DNA from 2 places in the Ideonella sp. BN130291 genome. Region 1 is predicted to be linked to the other one. Evidence: riboswitches for the same ligand, from Rfam matches in the RefSeq annotation. Region 1 holds a riboswitch; the other holds the start of a gene.
What was found. A riboswitch is a leader RNA that binds a small molecule or an ion and turns the genes downstream of it on or off. The one in region 1 is predicted to bind S-adenosylhomocysteine.
Positions count from the first base shown of each region.

Region 1 (11,386 bases):
TGCTGCGCGCGGGCTTCTTCTTCCGGCATCAGCGCGGTGGGTTTGTCCGGCAGGGCGAGCGGCAGGCCGATGTCCTCGGCGGCCAGCAGGCCGTAGAAGCTGAGCGGGCTGGCAATCGACTCCAGCAGCTGGCGGCTCTGTGCGCGCGCGGCATCACCCTCTGCGCCGGGCAGGGCGAGCGCGGCGATGGCGCGGGCCTCCCAGTACACCCAGGCCGGGTCCTTGCGCTCGGCCGGGCTCATGGCACCGATCATCTGGCGCACCTGCAGCCAGCGGTCGCTGCCGCGTGCGGAGCGCAGGGCGGAGCGCACGCCCCAGGCGAGCGCATCGTCGGTCCAGTCGATGCTGGTGGCGCCGCGCTTGTGGCCGGCCTTCCAGGCAGCCTGGTAGTACGGCACCGCCTCGGGCATCAGCTTGAAGGCGGCCTGCTTGGCCACCACCGCCCAGGTGTTGCCCGCGAGCTCCGCCGACAGGGCATGCTGCCAGCGCTGTTCAAGCTGGCCGGCGGCCGCGCCGGGGTCGTTCCACGCCATGCGCATCACCGCCAGCGCGGTGAGCTCGCTTTGCGTGCGGCCCATCACCGAGGCCTTGCGCGTGAGGTAACGCGCCGGCTCGTCGATCAGCTCGCCCACCGCGGCAGCAGCCTGCGGGCTCACGAGGCCGGCGGCAAAACGCACCACCCGCAGGCGGTTGAGCTCCATCGCCAGGCGGGCGGTGCGCCAGACATCGTCCACCGTGAAGCGGCCGGCTTCCACCATGGTGGTGGCCAGCAGGTTGCAACCCTCGTCCACGTCACGCTGGGCGCGCCACGCGGCCTTGGCCTGCTGGGTGACGTCGCGCCCGGCCAGGTGCTCGGTGAGCAGCGCGTAGCAGGTGACCTCGCGGTCGTCGTTCATCCTGAAGCGCGGGAACTCGCGCGTGAAGTTGGCCCAGTCGCGCCGGTGGCCGAGTTCCAGCAGCCAGTCGTTGCGCAGCCGGTCCTCGACATAGGTGTTGGGCCAGCGCGCATAAAACGCCTCCAGCTCGGGCTGCTGTGCTTCGGAGAGGCGGTTGCTGAGCTCCCAGTAGTCCACCCAGGAGGCCAGCGGATGGCGGCCCACGACGGCCGCCGCACGATCGGCCGCCAGGCGGTCGCGGTCGCGCTTGCGCAAGGCCTCGCGGGCGTCCAGCACGATGGCGTCGGCGGCGCTCACGGGCTGAGCCAGCACGACGGGCGCGCTGCCGGCCAGCACGCTGGTCACCAGCGTGGTGACGAGCAGGCGGAGGGTGGAGCGGGCGATGGGGAAGAAGGGCATGGAGTCTGGGGTGGCGGCGCCGGCGGCGCGGCGGCGAGGGGCTCGGATCACTGTAGCGCAGGGGCTGCGCCGCGCGATGACAGGCAAGGCGTGAACCTTGGGGCTTGTGGAGCCGAGCGGGCCATGCGCGACGGCGTGAGACGCGCCGCGCCGCTCAAGGTTCCCCGAGCGCGCGCCGCGACTCGGCCGCCTGTTGCACCACCCAGGCAAAAAACTGGCGCAGCTCGGGCCGGTCGCTGGCCGCGGTGCCCGGCACCGCCCAGTACGCAAACGGCGAGTGCACCCGGCACTCGGGGCCGAAGGGCTCCACCAGCTCGCCGCGCTGCAGCGATTCGGACACCAGGGCAATGCGTGCCAGCGCCACGCCCTGGCCGGCCAGCGCGGCCTGGATCTGCTGGTAGGTGAAGTTGAGGTAGATCCAGCGCAAGGGCTGCAGCTGGCCCTGGCCGTGCTGGGCCAGCCAGTAGCGCCAGCTGAGGTACTCGGCACTCGCGCGCTGGTCGTCCTCTTCGAGCAGGGTGTGGCGCGCCAGGTCGGCGGGCGTCTTCAGCGGCGGCACGAGGCCGTTGCGTGCCTGCTCCATCAGCCCGGCGCCGGTGGCCGGTGTCATCACCTCGCCGAACAGGCGCACCGCGCCGGGCGGGGCATCGTCCGGGTGGCAGTAGCGGATCGCGAGGTCCAGCTCGGGGTCGTCCAGGTCGGCCATGGCGTCGCTCGCCGACACGCGGATGTCGATGTCCGGATGGTCGCGCTGGAAGGCCTGCAGGCGCGGGATCAGCCACAGCGATGCGAACGACGCAAAGGTGCTCAGGCTCACCGAGCGCCGCCCGCGCGCGGTGCGGATCTGGCGCACGCTGGCGTCCAGCCGGTCCAGCAGCGGCACCACCGTCTGCAGCAGCACGGTGCCGGCGCTGGTGAGCTCCACATGGCGGGTGCCACGCAGGAACAACGGCGCGCCGAGTTCGTCCTCCAGCGCGCGAATCTGGCGGCTGATGGCCGACTGCGTGAGGTGCAAGTCGTCGGCCGCCGCGCGGAAGCTCAGGCGCCGCGCCACGGCCTCGAATGCGCGCAGCGGGCCGATGCCCAGCGGGCGTTGGCGGACCGGTTTATTCATGCGGTTTGGGAATCAGTGCGTGTGCTGGAACTCATTGGAGTTTTCCCTGAGAGACGACCAGAATGCCTCTCACGACGACGCAAAAGGAGTATGCCATGAGCACCACGTTGATGAGCCATTCGCAAGAGTCCTCCGCCTCCCAGGCCGTTCGCAAGTGGGGCCTGACCGAAGGCAGTGCCATGCGGCTGGCAGCCGAAGACCGCGGTCGCTGGCTGCTGGTGACCGAGGGCCGGGTCTGGCTGACCACCAGCGCGACGACGCCCGAGCAGGTGCCGCACGACTGCTGGCTGGAAGCCGGCGACAGCATCGAACTGCCCGCCAGCCAGGACGCGGTGATCGAAAGCTGGCCGAGTGCACGCTTCGAGCTGCGGCAGGTGGCACCGGGTGCGGAAGTCAGCGCTTCGCTCGCGCTGAAGCCGTCCGCCGCCTTGCGGCGCTGGCTGCAGGCGCTGCGGCCGTCGCAGCAGGGTCCGGCGCCGGCACCTTGCGCTTCCTGACCGGCTTGGGTGCCGCCTGGCGGGCCCGCAGCGCGGCCGCCATGGCCATGCGGGCCCACGGCGCCATCGCGTCCGGCGAGTCCATGGCCTCGTCGGGCGCGGTCCAGTAACTCAGCACGACGGCGCTGCCGCCCTTCTTCGGATAGGTGAAGGGCTGGCAGCCGGCCGCCTGGAAGCGCGCACGGGTCTCGTCGTCGGCCTTGAGGTACAGGCGGTCGAACACGATCAGTGCGATGAAGAGTTCATCCACATAGAGCCCCTGCCCGCCGAACATGCGGCGCGAGCGCGGGCGGCCCACGGCGGACAAGAGTTCCAGGCAGTGGTCCAGCAGGGCGTCTTGCGGCATCGCGCGAGTTTGCCAGCCCGCAGCACCGCCCGCACAATCGGCCGATGAGCAACGCCTTCAACCTGCCTTTGGAACCCTCGCGCGACAAGAAGCTGCTGCGTCGCCAGCTCCAGGCCGAACGCCTGGCGATGGCCGACCGCCATGAACGCGCGGTGCGCCTGCAGCATGCCTTGCGCGTGTGGCTGGTGGGCCGGCAGGAGCGCACCATCGGCGCCTACTGGCCGATCAAGGGCGAGTTCGATGCGCTGCCCGCGCTGTACCGCTGGAGCGAGGGCGGTGCCGAGCGCCGCATCGGCCTGCCGGTGATCAACCGCGACACCAAGCAGCTGCGCTTCCATGTCTGGTACCCCGGCTGCCCGATGGAAGACGATGCCTATGGCATCCCCAAGCCCAAGGACACCGAGCCCTTCGAGCCGCAGCTGCTGCTGGTGCCCTGCGTAGGCTTCGGCCCCAAAGGTGTGCGCCTGGGCTATGGCGGCGGCTTCTACGATCGCACGCTGGCGGCCCTGACGCCCCAGCCCTACACCGTGGGCGTAGGCTATGCGCATGGCTTCCTGCCCTGGCTGCAGGCCGAGCCGCACGACGTGCCGCTGGACGCGGTGCTCACGGAAGACGGCCTGGCCTGGCAGCGGGAAACCTGACTGCCCGCAGGGGCAGCCGGCTGCCGCTAACGTCCGCGCCTCCAAACACACGGAGGACTGCATGACCATCTCGATCATTCGCCGCACCCTGGTGGCCGCGGGCCTGGCCCTGGCGCTGGGTGCCGCCCAAGCGGGCGCCCCGCAGCAGAAGACCCAGGCGCCCGGCTGGTACCGCACCATGGTGGGTGACTTCGAAGTCACCGCGCTGTACGACGGCTACATCGACCTGGACCCGAAGGAACTGCTCAAGTTTGCCCATCCGGGCGAGATCGACCGCGGGCTGGCCCGCGCCTTCGAGCCCGGGCCCAAGGTGCCCACCTCGGTGAACGCCTTCCTGGTGAACACCGGCCAGCAGCTGATCCTGGTGGACACCGGCGCGGCCGGGCTCTTCGGCCCCACCGTCGGCAAGCTGCAGGACAACCTCAAGGCCGCGGGCTACGACGCCGCCCAGGTGGACCTGGTGCTCATCACCCACCTGCACGGCGACCATGTGAACGGCGTGCTCACGGCCGATGGCAAGCCGGCGTTCCCCAACGCGCAGGTGATCACCACCGCGCCGGAAAGCGCCTACTGGCTGGACGAGGCGCAGAAGGCCAAGGCGCCCAAGGAGATGCAGGGCTTCTTCGACATGGCCAGGAAGGCCGCCGAGCCCTACCAGGCGGCCGGGCGCTGGAAGACCATTGCGCCCAACAGCGAGGTGGCACCGGGCGTGAAGGCCTTGGCGGTCAACACGCCGCCCGGCCACACGCCGGGCCACAGCAGCTACCTGTTCGAGTCCAAGGGCCAGCGTTTGATTGTGCTGGGGGATGTGATCCACGTGGGCGCGGTGCAGTTCGCCGACCCGGATGTGGCCATCGCCTTCGACACCGACAACAAGCTGGCCATCAGTACCCGCAAGAAGCTGTTCTCGCAGGCAGCCAAGGACCGCACCTTGCTGGCGGCGGCCCACATCTCGTTCCCCGGCCTCGGCCATGTGCGGGCCGAGGGCAAGGGTTTCGCGTGGGTGCCGGTCGGCTACACGCCCATCCGATGAAATGACAGCCCGGCCGCGGAGTGCCGCGGCCACCCCCGAGGGGGCGCCGCTTTGCCTGGGGCGGCCTCAGGCCATCAGCTTCAGGCGGCGCGCGATCTCCAGCGTCGCGCCCGCCTGGTTCATCGTGTAGAAGTGAAAACCCGGCGCGCCGCCGGCGCGCAGGCGCTCGCACAGCGCGGCCACGACGTCCAGGCCGAAGGCCTTGATCGACGCGCTGTCGTCGCCGTAGGACTGCAGCCGCAGCCGCACCCAGCGCGGGATCTCGGCGCCGCAGTTGTCGGCAAAACGCAGCAGGCCGCTCGAGTTGGTGATCGGCATGATGCCCGGCACGATCGGCAGCTCCACCCCGTGCGCCCGCGCTTCGTCGACAAAGCGGAAGTAGGCGTCGGGGTTGAAGAAGAACTGGGTCAGCGCGGAGCTGGCGCCGGCCTGCGCCTTGGCGACGAAGGCCTTGAGGTCGGCTTCCGGCGACTTGGCCTGCGGATGGGTTTCCGGGTAGGCCGCCACCTCGATGTGGAAATCACCGCCCGTCTCCGTGCGAATGAAGGCCACCAGGTCGCTGGCATAGCGGAACTCGCTGGACGCGGCATCGCCGTAACCGCTGGGCAGGTCACCGCGCAGTGCCACCACGCGGCGGATGCCGGCGGCCTTGAAGGCGGCGAGCTTGTCGCGCACCGAGGCCCGGCTGGCGCCGATGCAGGAGAAGTGCGGCGCCGCTTCCACGCCCTCGGCCAGGATGGCCTGCACCGCCTGCAAGGTGCCGTCCTGGGTGGAGCCACCGGCGCCGTAGGTCACCGAGCAGAACTGCGGGCGCATCACATACAGCGCCTGGCGGGCGGCCGCCAGCTTGGCCACGCCATCGGGCGTCTTCGGCGGAAAGAACTCCAGGCTGACAGGCAGCGGCTTGTTCATGTTGGATCTCCATCGCGTGCAGGCTGAGCCCACACAAAAAATTCGGTGTTGCCGTCGCCGCCGGTCACCGGGCTGGTGAACCAGCCGCGCACGGCCAGGTGCTGCGCGGCGCAAGCCTCGCGGATGCGGTTTTCGACCACGGTGTGGCTGGCGGCGTCCTTCACCAACCCGCCCTTGCCGATGTCGGCCGGCTGCAGCTCGAACTGCGGTTTCACCAGCAACAGCAGGTCACCAGCGAGCAGCGGCGCGAGGGCAGGCAGTACCAGCGTGAGCGAGATGAAGGACAGGTCGCCGACGATCACGTCGTACTGCGGGAAAGGCAGCTGCGCCGCCTGCAGCTGGCGAGCGTTCACGCCCTCCAGCACGGTGACGCGCGGGTCGGTGCGCAAGCGCTGCACCAGCTGGCCATGGCCCACGTCGACACCCACCACATGGCGCGCGCCGCGGGCGAGCAGCACATCGGTGAAACCGCCGGTGCTCTGCCCCACGTCCAGGCACAGCCGCCCGTCGACCGCGATGCCGGTGTGCGCCAGCGCGCCCTCGAGTTTCAGCCCGCCGCGCGAGGCCCAGCGCAGCTCGGCATCGTCGGTGATCTGCAGCTCGCAGCCATCGGGCAACTCGTCGCCCGCCTTGCGGGGGGCGGCCCAGCCTTTGGGGCCAAGCCACCGCACCGCGCCACGCTCGATCAGCCGTTGTGCGGCGGAGCGGGTGGGCGCAAGGCCTCGCTGCACGAGAAGGTGGTCAATCCGCGTCACGCATCCCTCGCGAACAAAGGACCTCCAGCGGACACCGCGGATCCGGCTCCGCCGGGCCGCTGGTGTCGCCCCTTGAGGGGAGGCGGCCGTAGGCCGCTCCGGGGTGGTCTTTAATACCGGTAGGTATCGGGCTTGTACGGGCCTTCCTTCTTCACGCCGATGTAGGCGGCCTGCTCGTCCGTCAGCACGGTGAGCTCCGCGCCCAGCTTGCTCAGCTGCAGGCGGGCGACCTTTTCATCGAGGTGCTTGGGCAGCACGTACACCTTGCCGGCTTCGTACGCGTCGGGCTTGGTGAACAGCTCGATCTGCGCCAGCGTCTGGTTGGCGAAGGAGGAACTCATCACATAGCTCGGGTGGCCGGTGCCACAGCCCAGGTTCACCAGCCGGCCCTTGGCCAGCAGGATGATGCGCTTGCCGTCCGGGAAGATCACATGGTCGACCTGCGGCTTGATCTCGTCCCACTCGTACTTCTCGAGCGAGGCGACGTCGATCTCGTTGTCGAAGTGGCCGATGTTGCAGACGATGGCCTGGTCCTTCATCTTCGCCATGTGGTCATGCGTGATGACGTCCTTGTTGCCGGTGGTCGTCACGAAGATGTCGGCCTTGTCGGCGGCGTACTCCATGGTCACCACGCGGTAGCCTTCCATCGCGGCCTGCAGCGCGTTGATCGGGTCGATCTCGGTCACCCACACCTGGGCGCTCAGCGCGCGCAGGGCCTGGGCCGAGCCCTTGCCCACGTCGCCGTAACCGGCCACGCAAGCCACCTTGCCGGCGATCATCACGTCGGTGGCGCGCTTGATGCCGTCCACCAGGCTCTCGCGGCAGCCGTAGAGGTTGTCGAACTTGCTCTTGGTGACCGAGTCGTTCACGTTGATGGCGCGGAACAGCAAGGTGCCCTTGGCGCTCATCTCGTTCAGGCGGTGCACGCCGGTGGTCGTCTCTTCGGTCACGCCGATGATCTTGGCCGCCTTGCGGGTGTACCAGGTCGGATCTTCAGCGAGTTTGGCCTTGATGCTGGCGAAGAGGCAGCGCTCTTCCTCGCTCTTGGGGTCGCTGATCAGCGACTGGTCCTTCTCGGCCTTCTGGCCCAGGTGCATCAGCAGCGTGGCATCACCGCCGTCGTCCAGGATCATGTTGGGGCCTTCGGCGTCCGAGCCCTTGGGGCCGAAGTCGAAGATGCGGTGGGTGTAGTCCCAGTAGTCGGCCAGCGTTTCACCCTTGACGGCGAACACCGGCGTGCCGCCAGCGGCGATCGCGGCAGCGGCATGGTCTTGCGTCGAGAAGATGTTGCACGAGGCCCAGCGCACCTGTGCGCCCAGCGCCTGCAGCGTCTCGATCAGCACCGCGGTCTGGATGGTCATGTGCAGCGAGCCGGTGATGCGTGCGCCCTTCAGCGGCTGGCTCTTGGCGAATTCGGAGCGGATGGCCATCAGGCCGGGCATCTCGGTCTCGGCGATGCGGATTTCCTTGCGGCCCCAGTCGGCGAGCGACAGGTCGGCAATGACGTAATCGTTGGTGGGCTTCAGTACGGCGTTCATCGAGGTCTCCAGAAATGAGGACCCGCGCGGCACCGACAGGGAGGTGTTCCAACTCACCCACGATGAAACCGTGCGGGTGAGCGCCGTTGCAATGAAGTTCCGAGCCTGGGGCACGATGGATGTGCCTTGCAACGCTCCTCGGAAGGCGTGCATTGTAGCCAAGAGCGGCCCCCAACGGGGCGCAACGCTGTGCAAGACTTGCCGCCCATGCCCTCCACGATGCCCCGGCCGCTGGCCGAACTGTCCGCCGCCGCAGCCGCCGCGGTGCGCGGCGTGTTCACCGACATCGACGACACCCTCACGAGCGAAGGGGCGATCACGCCCGAGGCGCTGCAGGCGCTGCAACACCTGCAGGCGGCCGGCATCCCGGTGATCGCCATCACCGGGCGGCCCATGGGCTGGAGCGAGCCTTTTGCACGTGACTGGCCGGTGACGGCCATCGTGGCGGAGAACGGCGCGGTGGCGCTGTTCCGCGAACAAGGGCGACTGTGCATCGAGTACGCCCAGGATGCCGCGACGCGACAGGCCAACGCCCTGCGCCTGCAGGCGGTGGCCCAGCGCATCCAGCACGAGGTGCCGGGCGCGCAGCTGGCGCAGGACAGCGCCGGCCGCGTGACCGACATCGCGGTGGACCACAGCGAGTTCGCCCGCCTGGACGATGCCCGCATTGCGCAGGTGGTGGCACTGATGCGCAGCGAAGGCATGCAGGCGACCGTGAGCTCCATCCACATCAACGGCTGGTACGGCCAGCACACCAAGCTCAGCGGCGCCGAGTGGATGTTGCAGCGCCTGTTCGGCCGCACGCTGGCCGCAGAGACGCCGCACTGGGTGTACGTGGGCGATTCCACCAACGACCAGCAGATGTTTGCCCACTTTCCGCTCAGCGTGGGCGTGGCCAACCTCATGGCCTTCGCGCCCCAGCTGCACACCTGGCCGGCCTACCTGGCGCAGGCAGAACGCGGTGCCGGTTTTGCGGAAGTGGCGCAACGCCTGATCGCGGGGCGGTGATTCCGCACACCGGTCGCCGCGGCAGGGCTCAAGCCGGCTTGGCGATCGGTCGATAAGCGGCGAAGCTCCGGGAGAAGCGGTTGCAGAAACCGCCAAGAAAACACATGAAGCTTTCCCTTCCGTTGGCCAAGGGCGCGCGCAGCGTCGCCCTGTGGCTGCTGGCTGCCGTCGCAGCGCTGCTGGGCATGGCGGCGGCCATGCAACTGGCCGCGCGCGCGCAGCTGGAAGCGGACGCCGAGCATGTCGCCTTGAACTGGGCGGCCTTCGCGCGCGACACCGTGCCCGACCTCGAGCAGGCGTTTGCCGGCCGCGGCTTCACGCTGGAGGCGCTGCGCCAGCTGCGCCGCCTGCGCCAGGCGGGCGAAGTGTTCCGCTTCAAGCTCTACGACCCGAATGGCGCCACGCTGCTGGTGTCGGATGAGATGGATCGCACGCAGCAGCCGTCCGGCGCCACCGGCGAGCCGCTGGGTGCCGAGCCCGGCGAGCAGAACAGCAGCGTCCGCGCCGTGGTGCTGGGTGGCGGCAACCTGATCGAGCTCAAGCGGGAAGAGCGCAGCGACCGCCCCGCGGTCTACAGCGAAGCCTATGTGCCGGTGCTGCGCGGCGGGCAGGTGCTGGGCGTGGTGGAGGTTTACGTGGACCAGACCGCCCGCGAGCGCCGCATCGCCAAGGCGTTCCGCCAGGTGGCGCTGGCGGTGGCCCTGGTGCTGCTCACCCTGGTGGCGGCCGGCGCCTGGCAATGGTGGCAACGACTGCGCACGCAACGGCGGGCCGACGAGCAGCTGCGCTACCTGGCGCGGCACGACATGCTGACCGGCGCGCTCAATCGCGCGAGCTTCCACGAGGCGCTGCAGCGCGCGCAAAAACGCGCGCAGGAAGGCGGCGCCGGCTTCGCGGTGCTGTGCCTGGACGTGGACGGCTTCAAGGACATCAACGACGCCTTCGGCCATGCCGCCGGGGATACGGTGCTGCGCGCCACGGCGGAGCGGCTGCGCGAGACGGTGCGCGAGCTGGACCTCGTGGCCCGCCTGGCGGGCGACCAGTTCGCCGTGCTGCAGGCCGGGGTGCGCAGCCCCGACGAAGTGAGCGTGCTGGGCCAGCGCCTGGCCGCCGCGCTGGCCGAAGCGCACCAGGTGGCGGGCCAGGCGTTGCAGGCCGGCGTGAGCGTGGGCGCGGCGGTGTACGGCAACGACGGGCTCGACAGCGCCGAGCTGCTGCACAAGGCCGAGCAGGCGCTGCTGCGCGCCAAGTCGCATCACCGCGGCGGTTTCAGCTTCTATGACGCCACCATGGATGAGCAGCTGCAGGCCCGCCGTGCGATCGCGCGCGACCTGCGCCAGGCGCTGTACGCCGACCAGCTGCACCTGAACTTCCAGCCACTGTATGAGCGCGACGGCTGCACCTTGCAGGGCTACGAGGCGCTGGTGCGCTGGAGCCACCCGCAACGCGGCGCGATTCCGCCGTCGCAGTTCATCCCGATCGCCGAGGAGTGCGGCCTGATCGAGGACCTGGGCGTGTGGGTGCTGGCGCGGGCCTGCGACGTGGCCTCCGGCTGGCCGGAATCACTGAGCCTGTCGGTCAACCTGTCAGCGGCGCAGTTCCGCCAGGGCGACGAGCTGGTGCGCATGGTGGCGGCCAGCCTGGAGGCGGCGGGCCTGCCGGCCAGCCGGCTGGAGCTGGAGATCACCGAATCGCTGCTGATGGGCAACACCGAACAGGTGGTGAAGACATTGCACCGGCTCACCGCCATGGGCGTGCGCATCGTGATGGACGACTTCGGCACCGGTTATTCCAGCCTGGCCTACCTGTGGCGCTTTCCGTTCGACAAGGTGAAGATCGACCGCGCCTTCACCCAGCACCTGGACAGCGACCCCAAGGTCGCGCTGATCGTGCGCTCCATCGTGTCGCTCGCGCATTCGCTGAACATCCGCGTCAATGCCGAGGGCGTGGAAACGCCGGCCCAGCTGCGCAGCCTGCAGGCGCATGGCTGCGACGAGCTGCAGGGCTTCCTGCTCGGCCGCCCGGCCCCCGCCACCCAGCTCGACCATGCCGGCGCGCCGCTGGCCGCCAACGAACCCAAGCTGCCGCGCGCGCGCACCGACTTCGCCCCCCTGTCCACCTCGCCGGCCGCCTTGTAGACGGCCTTTCGCAGTCAGGGTTCCAGGCCGAGGAACTGGGCCATGCGCTGCAGCTCGTCGTCCAGGCCGCGCCGGAAGGCCGCATCGCGCGGCGCCTTGCCGGCCACAT
Region 1 is NZ_JAZARE010000006.1:130,443-141,828, reverse strand. Features, by position in the region: gene VPH43_RS14295 (lytic transglycosylase domain-containing protein) at 1-1,295, opposite strand, end outside; gene VPH43_RS14290 (LysR family transcriptional regulator) at 1,450-2,409, opposite strand; gene VPH43_RS14285 (DUF2917 domain-containing protein) at 2,505-2,906, shown strand; gene VPH43_RS14280 (TfoX/Sxy family protein) at 2,803-3,252, opposite strand; gene VPH43_RS14275 (5-formyltetrahydrofolate cyclo-ligase) at 3,297-3,893, shown strand; gene VPH43_RS14270 (MBL fold metallo-hydrolase) at 3,955-4,926, shown strand; gene metF (methylenetetrahydrofolate reductase [NAD(P)H]) at 4,993-5,838, opposite strand; gene VPH43_RS14260 (TlyA family RNA methyltransferase) at 5,835-6,593, opposite strand; gene ahcY (adenosylhomocysteinase) at 6,704-8,131, opposite strand; S-adenosyl-L-homocysteine riboswitch at 8,203-8,277, opposite strand; gene VPH43_RS14250 (HAD family hydrolase) at 8,339-9,139, shown strand; gene VPH43_RS14245 (putative bifunctional diguanylate cyclase/phosphodiesterase) at 9,244-11,277, shown strand; gene VPH43_RS14240 (DNA glycosylase AlkZ-like family protein) at 11,292-11,386, opposite strand, start outside.

Region 2 (11,386 bases), 190 kb from region 1:
GCAGCAGGAGACGAGCAGCAGATTTCTTCACGGGTATCGGGGATGCAGGCAGGGTGCCGGCCGCGATGATGCCCGCTCCGGCGGGTGGCCTCCTACAATTCCGCCATGAAACCGACGCCCGCCTACACCCGCGCCACCGCGCTGCCGCAGATCCTGCAGCAGCGCATCGTGATCATCGACGGCGCCATGGGCACCATGATCCAGCGCTACAAGCTGACCGAAGCGGACTATCGCGGCGAGCGTTTCAAGGACCATCCCAAGGACCTCAAGGGCAACAACGACCTGCTGGTGCTCACCCGGCCCGATGTGATCCGCGAGATCCACGCCGGCTACCTGGCCGCCGGCGCCGACATCATCGAGACCAACACCTTCGGCACCACCTCGGTGGCGCAGGAAGACTACGGCCTGCAGGCGCATGCGCGCGAGATGAACGTGGCGGCCGCGCGCATCGCCAAGGAGGTGGCGGCGCAGCACAGCACACCCGACAAGCCGCGTTTCGTGGCCGGCGCCCTCGGCCCCACACCGCGCACCGCGAGCATCAGCCCCGACGTGAACGACCCGGGCGCGCGCAACATCCACTTCGACGAGCTGAAGGCGGCCTACTACGAACAGGCGGAAGGCCTGCTTGAAGGCGGCTGCGACCTGTTCCTGGTGGAGACCATCTTCGACACGCTCAACGCCAAGGCGGCGATCTTCGCGCTCGACGAGCTGATGGAAAACACCGGCGAGCGCCTGCCCGTCATCATTTCCGGCACGGTGACCGATGCCTCCGGCCGCATCCTGTCGGGCCAGACGGTGAGCGCGTTCTGGCATTCGGTGCGCCATGCACGCCCCATCGCGGTGGGCCTCAATTGCGCCCTGGGCGCCGCACTGATGCGGCCGTACATCGAGGAGCTGAGCAAGGTGGCGGCCGACACCTGGATCAGCTGCTATCCCAACGCCGGCCTGCCCAACCCGATGAGCGACACCGGCTTCGACGAGACGCCGGAGGTCACCGGCGCGCTGATGGAGGAGTTCGCGAAGTCGGGCTTCCTCAACATCGCCGGCGGCTGCTGCGGCACCACGCCGGACCACATTGCAGCGATCGCCAAGCGGGTGAGCGCCTACCGGCCGCGCCACAAGCAGGACACGCTGTTCAGCCAGTTGCTGGCCGCCTGACACCACAAGATTCGAGGGGCCGGCGCGCAAGACGCCGGCCGAGGGAGTTCCATGGCTTTCACGACAACGCAGCGGCGCGTGGCCGCGGTGGCGGTCCTGCTGTTGCTCAAGGGTGCGCTTGTGCTCGCCTGGTGGTTCATGCGCGGCCCGTCCAAGCCCGTTGGCGCCGCCGCGCCGGCGGCGTCCGCGGCGGCCAGCGCCAGCGCTCATCCGGCGGTGGCCAGCGCGCTGGACCTGCTGAAGGCGCAGCTGGCCGCGCATCGCCAGATCATCGTGCTGCTGGCCGATGAAGCCAGCCTCAGTGCGGCCGACAAGGCGGCGGCCAACAGCGTGGGCCAGCAACTCTTCCATGAGCAGCTGGAGCGCCAGCGCCACATCGAGCGGGCCTTCGACGCGCTGACCTCGGCGGGCGCGGCTGCGCGCGATGCCGGCCTGGCGCAGGTACTGGACTATGTGGAGTCCGGCGAGGGCCTGTACGACGCCGACCGGCTGGCCTTCCAGGAGGCGCTGCGCGCGCTGCAGCGCGGCATCGGCCGCGACGGCTCACTGCCGGCCGTCAAGCTGCACAAGCGCGTGAGCGAGGACCTGGACGCGCTCGCCCAGATCGAGCACAACTACGACCGCGAGATCGGCCAGATCTTCAACCGCTTCGAGACACGGGCGATCGAACTGAAGCGCGAGCGCTGGGCGGACTACGTGGCGCATCTCAAGACCTTGTACCGGCGCGAACAGATCCTCAAGGACCACGGCGTGCTCGTGCCGTACCCGCCCGAGCCGGCGGCCAGCCGCGCGGCGGCGGCCGACGATGGCCAGCGCGAGATCTTCGGCAACAGCCTGCCGGCGCGCACCGTGGTGCTCACCTTCGACGATGGCCCGCACCGCCAGTACACCGAGGAGGTGGAGGCCATCCTCAAGCAGTACAACGTGCCGGCGGTGTTCTTCCAGGTGGGCCGCAACCTGGGCCAGGTGGGTGCCGACGGCAAGCCGGCGCTGGAGCGTGGCGCCCAGGTGGCCGCCAGGTTGCAGGCCGACGGGTTCGTGCTGGGCAACCACAGCTACACCCATGCCCAGCTGTCCAAGGAAACCGGCGACGCGCTGAAGTCGCAGATCCTCTACACCGACACCTTGTTGAAAGCGGTGAGCCCGCAGCGGTCGCCGCTGTTCCGCTTTCCCTATGGCGCCCGCAACGCGGAAGGTCTCGGCGTGGTGCGGGACGCGCAGCTGCGCTCGGTGATGTGGAACATCGACTCGCTGGACTGGGCCGACCCCGTGCCGCGCTCGATCGCCGACCGGGTGCTGCGCGAGGTGGACAAACAAGGCCGCGGCATCATCCTCTTCCACGACATCCACGAGCGCACCCTCAAGGCGCTACCGCTGGTGCTGGACCGGCTGGTGGCCGAGGGCTATCAGTTCGCCGGCTGGCGCGGCAGCAGCTTCGAGAGCGCCAAGGCCGAGCGACAGCCGGTGGAGTCGCCCAAGCTGGCCAATGCCGACGGCAACGCCTGGGCGCTGGTCATCGGGGTGGACGACTATGCCAAGTGGCCGCGCCTGCAGTACGCGGTGCGCGATGCCAAGGCGCTGACGCAGGCCCTGGTGGAGCGCTTCGGCGTGGCGCCGGAGCGGGTGGTGGCGCTGTACAACAAGGACGCCACGCGCCAGGGCATCCTGGATGCCTTCCATGGCCGGCTGGCGCACGGCGGGGTGCAGAAGAACGACCGGGTGTTCGTGTTCTTCGCCGGCCACGGTGCCACCCGCACCCTGAGCTCCGGGCGTGAGCTGGGCTACATCGTGCCGGCCGATGCCGGCACCTCGCCCGAACAGCTGGCCAGCGATGCCATCCCGATGACCGAGATCCAGAACATCGCCGAAAGCCTGGCCGCCCGGCATGTGCTGTTCGTGATGGACGCCTGCTACAGCGGGCTGGGTCTCACGCGTGGCGGCGCACCCTCGTCCGGCAACTTCCTGCGCGACAACGCGCGCAGGCTGGGGCGGCAGATGATCACCGCCGGCGGAGCCGACCAGCTGGTGGCCGATGGCGGCCCCAACGGCCATTCCGTCTTCACCTGGACGCTGCTGCAGGGCCTGGGTGGCAAGGGTGACCTGAACGGCGACGGCATCATCACCGCCACCGAGCTGGCCGCTTATGTGGCGCCGGCGGTGGCGTCGGTGTCGCGCCAGACACCGGCCTTCGGCAGCCTCCCGGGCTCGGAGGGCGGGGAGTTCGTGTTCGTGCTGCCGTCGGAGGGCGAGTTCCTCAGCGCCGCATCCAGCCAGCTGTCGGGCGAAGCCATCCAGCTCAATACGCGGCTGGATGCGGCGCTGAACAAGCCGGTGGCGGTCGCGTCCGTGGCATCAGCCCCGGTTGCCGCCACGGTGAAGGACCTGCAGGGCAAGGATCGTGTGATCGAGGCGCCCGTCGCGGTGGCGGCCACGGCGCGCCAGCGGGCCCAGCTGGCCAACGACCGCGGCTTGCAGCTGTACCGCGAGAAGCGTTATGCCGAAGCCGAGGCCCAGTTCACCGAAGCGCTCAAGCTGCGGCCGGACTTTGCGCTCGCGGCCAACAACCTGGGCTTCGTGTACTACAAGCAGAACAAGTTCGCCGAGGCCGCGCGCTGGTACGACAACGCGCTCAAGCTCGATCCGTCACGGGCCGTGGCCTACCTGAACCTCGGTGATGCCCATGCCAACGCGGGCGACAAGGACAGGGCGGCAGCCGCCTACAAGACCTACCTGGAGCTCGCGCCCAGCGGGCCGGGCGCCGCGCATGCGCGCGAGCAGCTGGCCTCCGCCCGCTGAAGGGGACGCGCTCAGAGCTTGCCGATCAGGATCTCGACCGAGTCGCTGTGCGCCGGCCCCACGCCGGCAAAGTGCGTCACCGGCACGCCCTTGGCGATGAGGTAGTCCCGCGCGCTGGCAGCGCGGTCCTGGGCGATCAGGCCGGCCTTGCCGTTGTCGCTGGGCGCGGACACACGCGCCTTCATGCCGGGGGCCTTGGCACTGGGCACCACATAGTCCAGCACCTTGGCCAGCGGCGGCTCCACCACCGACTGGCCCTTCTTGAACGAGAACTTCAGCGGCACTTCCACCCGCATGTGGCCTTCCGGCGTCATCGCGATCACCACCGGGGTGTCGCGGAACAGATCGGCCAGCCGGCGCTGCTCCGAGGCCAGGGAGATCGTGGGCGTGGTGGCCTGCGGCGGCGGTGCCACCGGCGCCTGCTGGATCGGTGGCTGGTTGCCGGTGGAGGCGCAGCCGGCCAGGAGGGCAGCCAGCGTGGTGGCGGAGCAAAGAGCGCGGAGTTTCATGCCGGGATTGAAGGCAAACAGTGTGCGAAGTGCCAGCCTCGCACGGTAAACCGTGTCACTTCGTGTTGAAGACTCCCCTGGATGAGGGGGGTGCGAGCCGCATAAAATGCGTGGGTTGTCCCGAGGAGCGTTGCGACGGTGAGCCCTCACCGCCAGGCTCGGGACCCCCGGGCCGTATCGCACCCCTTTTCGCCGCCCGGGCCGGCAACGGCGCTCGCTTTCGAACTCCGAAGCGAAGCGACCATGCCCGAATCCCAGACCGCCTCCCCTGCCGTTGCCCCGATGCGCCTGTCCGGCCTGGAGCCGGTGCTCATCGGCGAAGGCACGCTGTTCGTCAACATCGGCGAGCGCACCAACGTCACCGGCTCCAAGGCCTTCGCCCGCATGATCCTGAACGGCGAGTTCGAGCAGGCGCTGGCGGTGGCGCGCCAGCAGGTGGAAAACGGCGCCCAGGTGATCGACGTCAACATGGACGAGGCCATGCTGGACAGCAAGGCCGCGATGGTGCGCTTCCTGAACCTGATCGCCTCCGAGCCCGAGATCGCGCGCGTGCCGATCATGATCGACAGCTCCAAGTGGGAGGTGATCGAGGCCGGCCTGAAGTGCATCCAGGGCAAGGGCATCGTCAACTCCATCTCCATGAAGGAGGGCGAGGCCGAGTTCCGGCGCCAGGCCAACCTGATCCGCCGCTATGGCGCGGCCACCGTGGTGATGGCCTTCGATGAAAAAGGCCAGGCCGACACCTACGAACGCAAGATCGAGATCTGCGAGCGGGCCTACCGCATCCTGGTGGACGAGGTGGGCTTCCCGCCCGAGGACATCATCTTCGACCCCAACATCTTTGCCATCGCCACCGGCATCGAGGAGCACAACAACTACGCGGTCGACTTCATCAATGCCACCCGCTGGATCAAGCAGAACCTGCCCGGCGCCAAGGTGTCGGGTGGTGTCAGCAACGTGAGCTTCAGCTTCCGCGGCAACGACCCGATGCGGGAGGCCATCCACACCGTGTTCCTGTACCACGCCATCCAGGCCGGTATGGACATGGGCATCGTCAACGCCGGCATGATCGGCGTGTACGACGACCTGGACCCCGAGCTGCGTGAGCGCGTGGAAGACGTGGTGCTCAACCGCCGGCCCGATGCCGGCGAGCGCCTGGTGGAGGTGGCCGAGCAGGCCAAGGGCGCGGCCAAGGACGACAGCGCGCGCCTGGCCTGGCGCGCCGGCACGGTGGGCGAGCGCCTGAGCCATGCGCTGGTGCATGGCATCACCGAGTTCATCGTCGAGGACACGGAAGAAGCGTGGCAGGCCATCAAGGCTGGCGGCGGCCGCCCGCTGCACGTCATCGAAGGCCCGCTGATGGCCGGCATGAACATCGTGGGCGACCTGTTCGGCCAGGGCAAGATGTTCCTGCCGCAGGTGGTGAAGAGCGCACGCGTGATGAAGCAGGCGGTGGCGCACCTGCTGCCCTACATCGAGGAAGAGAAGAAGCTGCTCGCCGACGCCGGCGGCGACGTGAAGCCGAAGGGCAAGGTCGTGATCGCCACCGTGAAGGGCGACGTGCACGACATCGGCAAGAACATCGTCACCGTCGTGCTCCAGTGCAACAACTTCGAAGTGGTGAACATGGGCGTGATGGTCCCGTGCCAGGACATCCTCTCGAAGGCCAAGGTCGAAGGCGCGGACATCATCGGCCTCTCCGGCCTGATCACGCCCAGCCTGGAGGAGATGCAGCACGTGGCGGCCGAGATGCAGCGCGATGATTTCTTCCGCATGAAGAAGATCCCGCTGCTGATCGGCGGTGCCACCACCAGCCGGGTGCACACCGCGGTGAAGATCGCGCCGCACTACGAAGGGCCGGTGGTCTACGTGCCGGACGCCTCGCGTTCAGTGGGGGTGTGTGCCGACCTGCTGAGCGACGAACGCGCCGCGCGCTACATCGACGAGCTGAAGGCCGACTACGAGAAGGTGCGCGAGCTGCACGCCAACAAGAAGCAGACGCCGCTGGTCACGCTGGCGCAGGCGCGCGCCAACAAGGCCCAGATGGACTGGCAGGGGTATGAGCCGCCGAAGCCGAAGTTCCTGGGCCGGCGCGTGTTCAGGAACTACGACCTGAACGAACTCGCCGCCTGCATCGACTGGGGCCCCTTCTTCCAGACCTGGGACCTGGCCGGCCCGTTCCCGCAGATCCTCAAGGATCCCGTGGTCGGTGCCGAGGCGCAGCGCGTGTTCAGCGACGGCAAGCGCATGCTGCAGCGCCTGATCGAAGGGCGCTGGCTGCAGGCGGCCGGCGTGATCGGCCTGTACCCGGCCAACACGGTGGACGATGATGTGATCGAGCTCTACGCCGACGAGTCGCGTGAACAGGTGCTGCTGCGCTGGCAGCCGCTGCGCCTGCAGACCGAGCGGCCGGTGGTCGATGGCGTGAAGCGGCCCAACCGCTCGCTCGCCGACTTCGTCGCGCCCAAGGGCACGCGGCCGGATTACGTCGGCCTGTTCGCGGTGACCGCGGGCCTGGGCGTGGAGAAGAAGGAGCGCCAGTTCGTCGAGGACCTGGACGACTACTCCGCCATCATGCTCAAGGCCCTGGCCGACCGGCTGGCCGAGGCCTTTGCCGAGCGCCTGCACCAGCGGGTGCGCACCGACTTCTGGGGCTACGCGAGCGACGAGCAACTGAGCAACGAAGAGCTGATCGCCGAGAAGTACCGCGGCATCCGCCCGGCACCCGGCTACCCGGCCTGCCCTGACCACACCGTCAAGCGGCCGATGTTCGAGCTGCTGCAGGCCGGCGAAGTGGGCATGGGCCTGACCGAAAGCCTGGCCATGACCCCGGCGGCCAGTGTCAGCGGCTTCTACCTTGCGCATCCGCAAGCCGCGTATTTCAACGTCGGCCGCATCGGTGAGGACCAACTTCGCGACTGGGCCGAGCGCCATCGCATGGCGCTGGATGACGCAAAACGTCGGCTCGCACCGCAGTTGTCGTAGTCGCTTTCCTCTTTTGCGACAAGCGGTAAACCGCGCGTGAAGTGAGAACTTTGCCGCTGGGCTTCAAACCGCGGCTGCTCCCACACTGCGCCCCATACAACGAGGGCGCCGTGGGGAGCATCCATGAACAACAGACGAGGGTGGAGGGTCGGCCTCGCCGCAGGCTGGCTGGTTTTGCTGGCCGCCTGCGGCGGCGGTAACGGCGGCGACACCGCCACATCGACCGATGGCACCGCCAGTCCGCAAGGCGTGGCCGACAAACCGGCCTCGCGCGAAGAGGCGGCGCGTTTCCTGAACCAGGCGACCTTCGGCGCCACCGAGGCCGACATCGACCATGTGCTGTCGATCGGCTACCGCGCCTGGATCGACGAGCAGTTCAGCAAGCCTGCCACGCAGCACCGCGCCTACTGGGACGGCGAGAACGCGGCGATCAAGGCCGTCAATCCGAACAGCAGCGCCGGCCAGCGCGAGGTGCTGGATTCGTTCTATCGGCAGGCGGTGCAGGGCGAGGACCAGTTGCGTGGCCGCGTGGCCTATGCGCTGTCGCAGATCTTCGTGATCTCCATGCTCGACAACGGTGTGGGCGAGAACCCGCGCGGCGCCGCCGGCTACATGGACATGCTGGGTGCCAATGCCTTCGGCCGCTACCGCGACCTGCTCGAAGGCGTGGCGCGCCATCCGATGATGGGCGTGTACCTGTCCCACCTGAAGAACCAGAAGGAAGACCCGGCCAAGGGCCGCGTGCCGGACGAGAACTTCGCCCGCGAGGTGATGCAGCTGTTCTCCATCGGCCTGAAGGAGCTGAACAGCGACGGCTCGCAGAAGATGGTCAACGGCGCCGCGGTGGACACCTACACCCACGACGACATCGCCGGCCTGGCCAAGGTGTTCACCGGCTGGAGCTGGGACGGCCCCGACACCGCCGACGGCCGCTTCTGGGGCTGGAGCGGCTACCAGGATGCGGAGCGCCTGTGGATGCCGATGCAGGGCTACACGCAGTTCCATTCGCTGGGCGAAAAGCGCTTCCTCGGCCAGACGGTGGTGGCCCAGGGCAAGGCCGATCCCAACGCGAGCCTGAAGGTGGCGCTGGACACCTTGGCCAGCCATCCCAACGTCGGCCCCTTCATCGGCCGCCAGCTCATCCAGCGCATGGTGACGGGCCACCCGAGCCCCGCTTACGTGAAGCGGGTGGCGGAGGCCTTCGATGCCAAGGGCAGCGGCCAGCGTGGCGACATGAAGGCCCTCATCAAGGCCGTGCTGCTGGACCCGGAGGCACGCACCGTGGGCAACGCCGCGTCCGGCAAGCTGCGCGAGCCGGTGCTGCGGCTGACCGCCGTGCTGCGCGCCTTCGGCGCCACCTCCGACACCGGCCACTTCCTCATCGGCACCACCGATGACCCTGGCACCCAGCTCGGCCAGACGCCGATGCGCAGCCCCTCGGTCTTCAACTTCTATCGCCCGGGCTACGTACCGCCGGGCACCGAGGCGGGCGCCCTTGGCCTCACCGAGCCGGAGATGCAGATCACCCACGAAACCACCGTGGCCGGCTACGCCAACTACATGCGCTCGGGCATGCAGAACGGTTTCGGCCAGAACGGCGTGGATTGGAAGGCGCCGCGGCGCGACGTGCAGCTGTCCCTTGCGGCGGAGATCGCGCTGGCCGACAAGCCGGCGGAGCTGGTGGACCGCATCACCGGCCGGCTGATGGGCGCTCAGGCAGACGCCGCACTCAAGGCTGACATGGTGGCCGCGGTGGAATCGGTGGCCCTGCCGGCGCTCAAGCCTGACGGGAGCAACCAGACCAGCGTGGACAACGCGAAGAAGAACCGTGTGTGGCTGGCCTTGACGCTGGCCGCCGTCGCGCCCGAATTCATCGTCATGAAATGACGCCCAGCCGACACGGAAAGCATCCATGACGTCCTCTGCATCACGCCGTGAATTCCTGCGCCGGGCGGGCGCCTTTTCCCTGCTGGGGCCGGCCGCACCGCTGGCGCTGAACCTCGCCGCGCTCGGCAGCGCGAGCGCGCAGTCCACCGGCGACTACAAGGCCATCGTCTGCCTGTTCCTCTTTGGCGGCAACGATACCTACAACACCGTGCTGGCCACGGACGCTGCGTCCTGGGCCAACTACCAGAGCGTGCGCAACCAGGCACCCGACCCGATCGCGCTCAAGTCCGTGGGCACGGTGCCGGTGGGCAGTGCCGCCGCTGGCTCGCCGGACCGCCTGGGCGGCGTGCTGGCACTCAACCCGATCAATGCCCAGGGGCGCAGCTTCGCGGTGCATCCGCAGCTGGTGGCCGCGCGCGACCTGTTCAACGCCGGCCGGCTGGCGATCGTGCCCAATGCCGGCCCGCTGATCGCGCCGACCACCAAGGCGGACTACAAGAACGCCGGCTTCGCCAAGCCGGCCAGCCTGTTCTCGCACAACGACCAGCAGTCCACCTGGCAGACGCTGGCTGCCGAAGGCGCCACCACCGGCTGGGGCGGCCGCATGGGCGACCTGCTCGCCAGCCAGAACGGGCGCAGTGTGTTCACCAGCGTGTCGGCCTCGGGCAACGCCGTGTGGCTGAGCGGGCAGCAGGTGCTGCAGTACCAGGTCTCCACCGGCGGTGCCATTCGCATCGGCGGCTCGGGCAACACGCTGTTCGGCAGCGCCGTGGCGCTGGAGAAGATGCGCAGCATCATGCGCACCGCGCGGCTGGATTCCGCCCTGGCGCGCGACCACGCCGGGGCGGTGGGCCGCTCCATCGACGCCGAGGCCAGCTTCAGCGCGGCCCTGCCGTCGGCCACCACGGCGCCCTTCGGCACGCCCGGCGCCACCGGCACCGACCCGCTGCTGCAGTACGACAACCCGATCACCGGGGCCAAGGCCACCAACAACCTCGCGCAGCAGCTGCAGGTGGTGGCCCGCACCATTGCCGCCCGCGGCACGCTGGGCATGAAGCGCCAGGTGTTTTTCGTCAGCCTGGGTGGCTTCGACACCCACGACTTCCAGAACCGCAACCATGCCGACCTGATGGCCAGGCTGTCGCATGGCCTGGCCTACTTCGATGCCGTGCTGGGCGCCATGGGCGTGCGCGACAGCGTCACCACCTTCACCGCCTCGGATTTCGGCCGCACGTTCACCAGCAATGGCGACGGCACCGACCACGGCTGGGGCGCGCACCACCTGGTCATGGGTGGCGCGGTCAAGGGCCGCGACCTCTACGGCAACTTCCCAGCCTATGGCCTGCCCGACGGCAAGGGCGACTTCACCAGCCCGAACCAGCTGTCCAATGGCGCTTTGCTGCCGGAAACCAGCGTGGAACAGGTCGGCGCCACTCTGGGCCGCTGGTTCGGCCTGAGCGATTCCCAGCTGCTGGACCTGTTCCCCCGCCTCAGCAACTTCGATGCTGCCAGGCGCAACCTGGGGTTCCTCGCGTAACGGCCAGTTACGCCTGATTCAGCGTTGGCGGCAACGAACCGGGCTGCGAAACGTTCAATCCCTAGAGGGGCCGCGTTCCGCGGGCCGCTTGAACGAATGGAGAACACGATGACCGACAACACGACCGCAAGCCGCCCGAGCTCCCGCATGACCTCTCCCGCCGCCATGATCGGCGCGGCGGTGATGATCGCCTCGCTGGGCGCCGCCGCCGGCTGGATGATGAGTTCATCGCGCCAGGCCGCGCCGGCCGACCCGGTGCCGGCCAAGCTTGCGCTGGCACCGAACGAGACCGTGGTGCCGCCCGCCAGCCTGCCGGTGCCCCAACCGGCCACGGTGCAACCCAATGCCCTGCAGGCGACGCCGGCCCCGGAGCAGCAGGCTCCTGCGCCCGCCAAGCCGGCGCCCACCCGCCATGCGGCTCCGCGCCACCAGCCGGCGCCCAAGGCACCGGCGACCACCCATGACACCGATCGCGGCACGGCCGTGAGCAGCGGCACAGGCAGCACCACCCCGC
Region 2 is NZ_JAZARE010000006.1:324,097-335,482, reverse strand. Features, by position in the region: gene VPH43_RS15305 (PQQ-dependent sugar dehydrogenase) at 1-31, opposite strand, end outside; gene VPH43_RS15300 (homocysteine S-methyltransferase family protein) at 106-1,158, shown strand; gene VPH43_RS15295 (polysaccharide deacetylase family protein) at 1,210-3,954, shown strand; gene VPH43_RS15290 (hypothetical protein) at 3,966-4,463, opposite strand; S-adenosyl-L-homocysteine riboswitch at 4,580-4,686, shown strand; gene metH (methionine synthase) at 4,707-7,448, shown strand; gene VPH43_RS15280 (DUF1800 domain-containing protein) at 7,572-9,335, shown strand; gene VPH43_RS15275 (DUF1501 domain-containing protein) at 9,361-10,872, shown strand; gene VPH43_RS15270 (glycine zipper 2TM domain-containing protein) at 10,981-11,386, shown strand, end outside.
Region 2: it holds a riboswitch for S-adenosylhomocysteine, as region 1 does, so the genes downstream of both, metH (methionine synthase) here and ahcY (adenosylhomocysteinase) in region 1, are expected to answer to the same signal.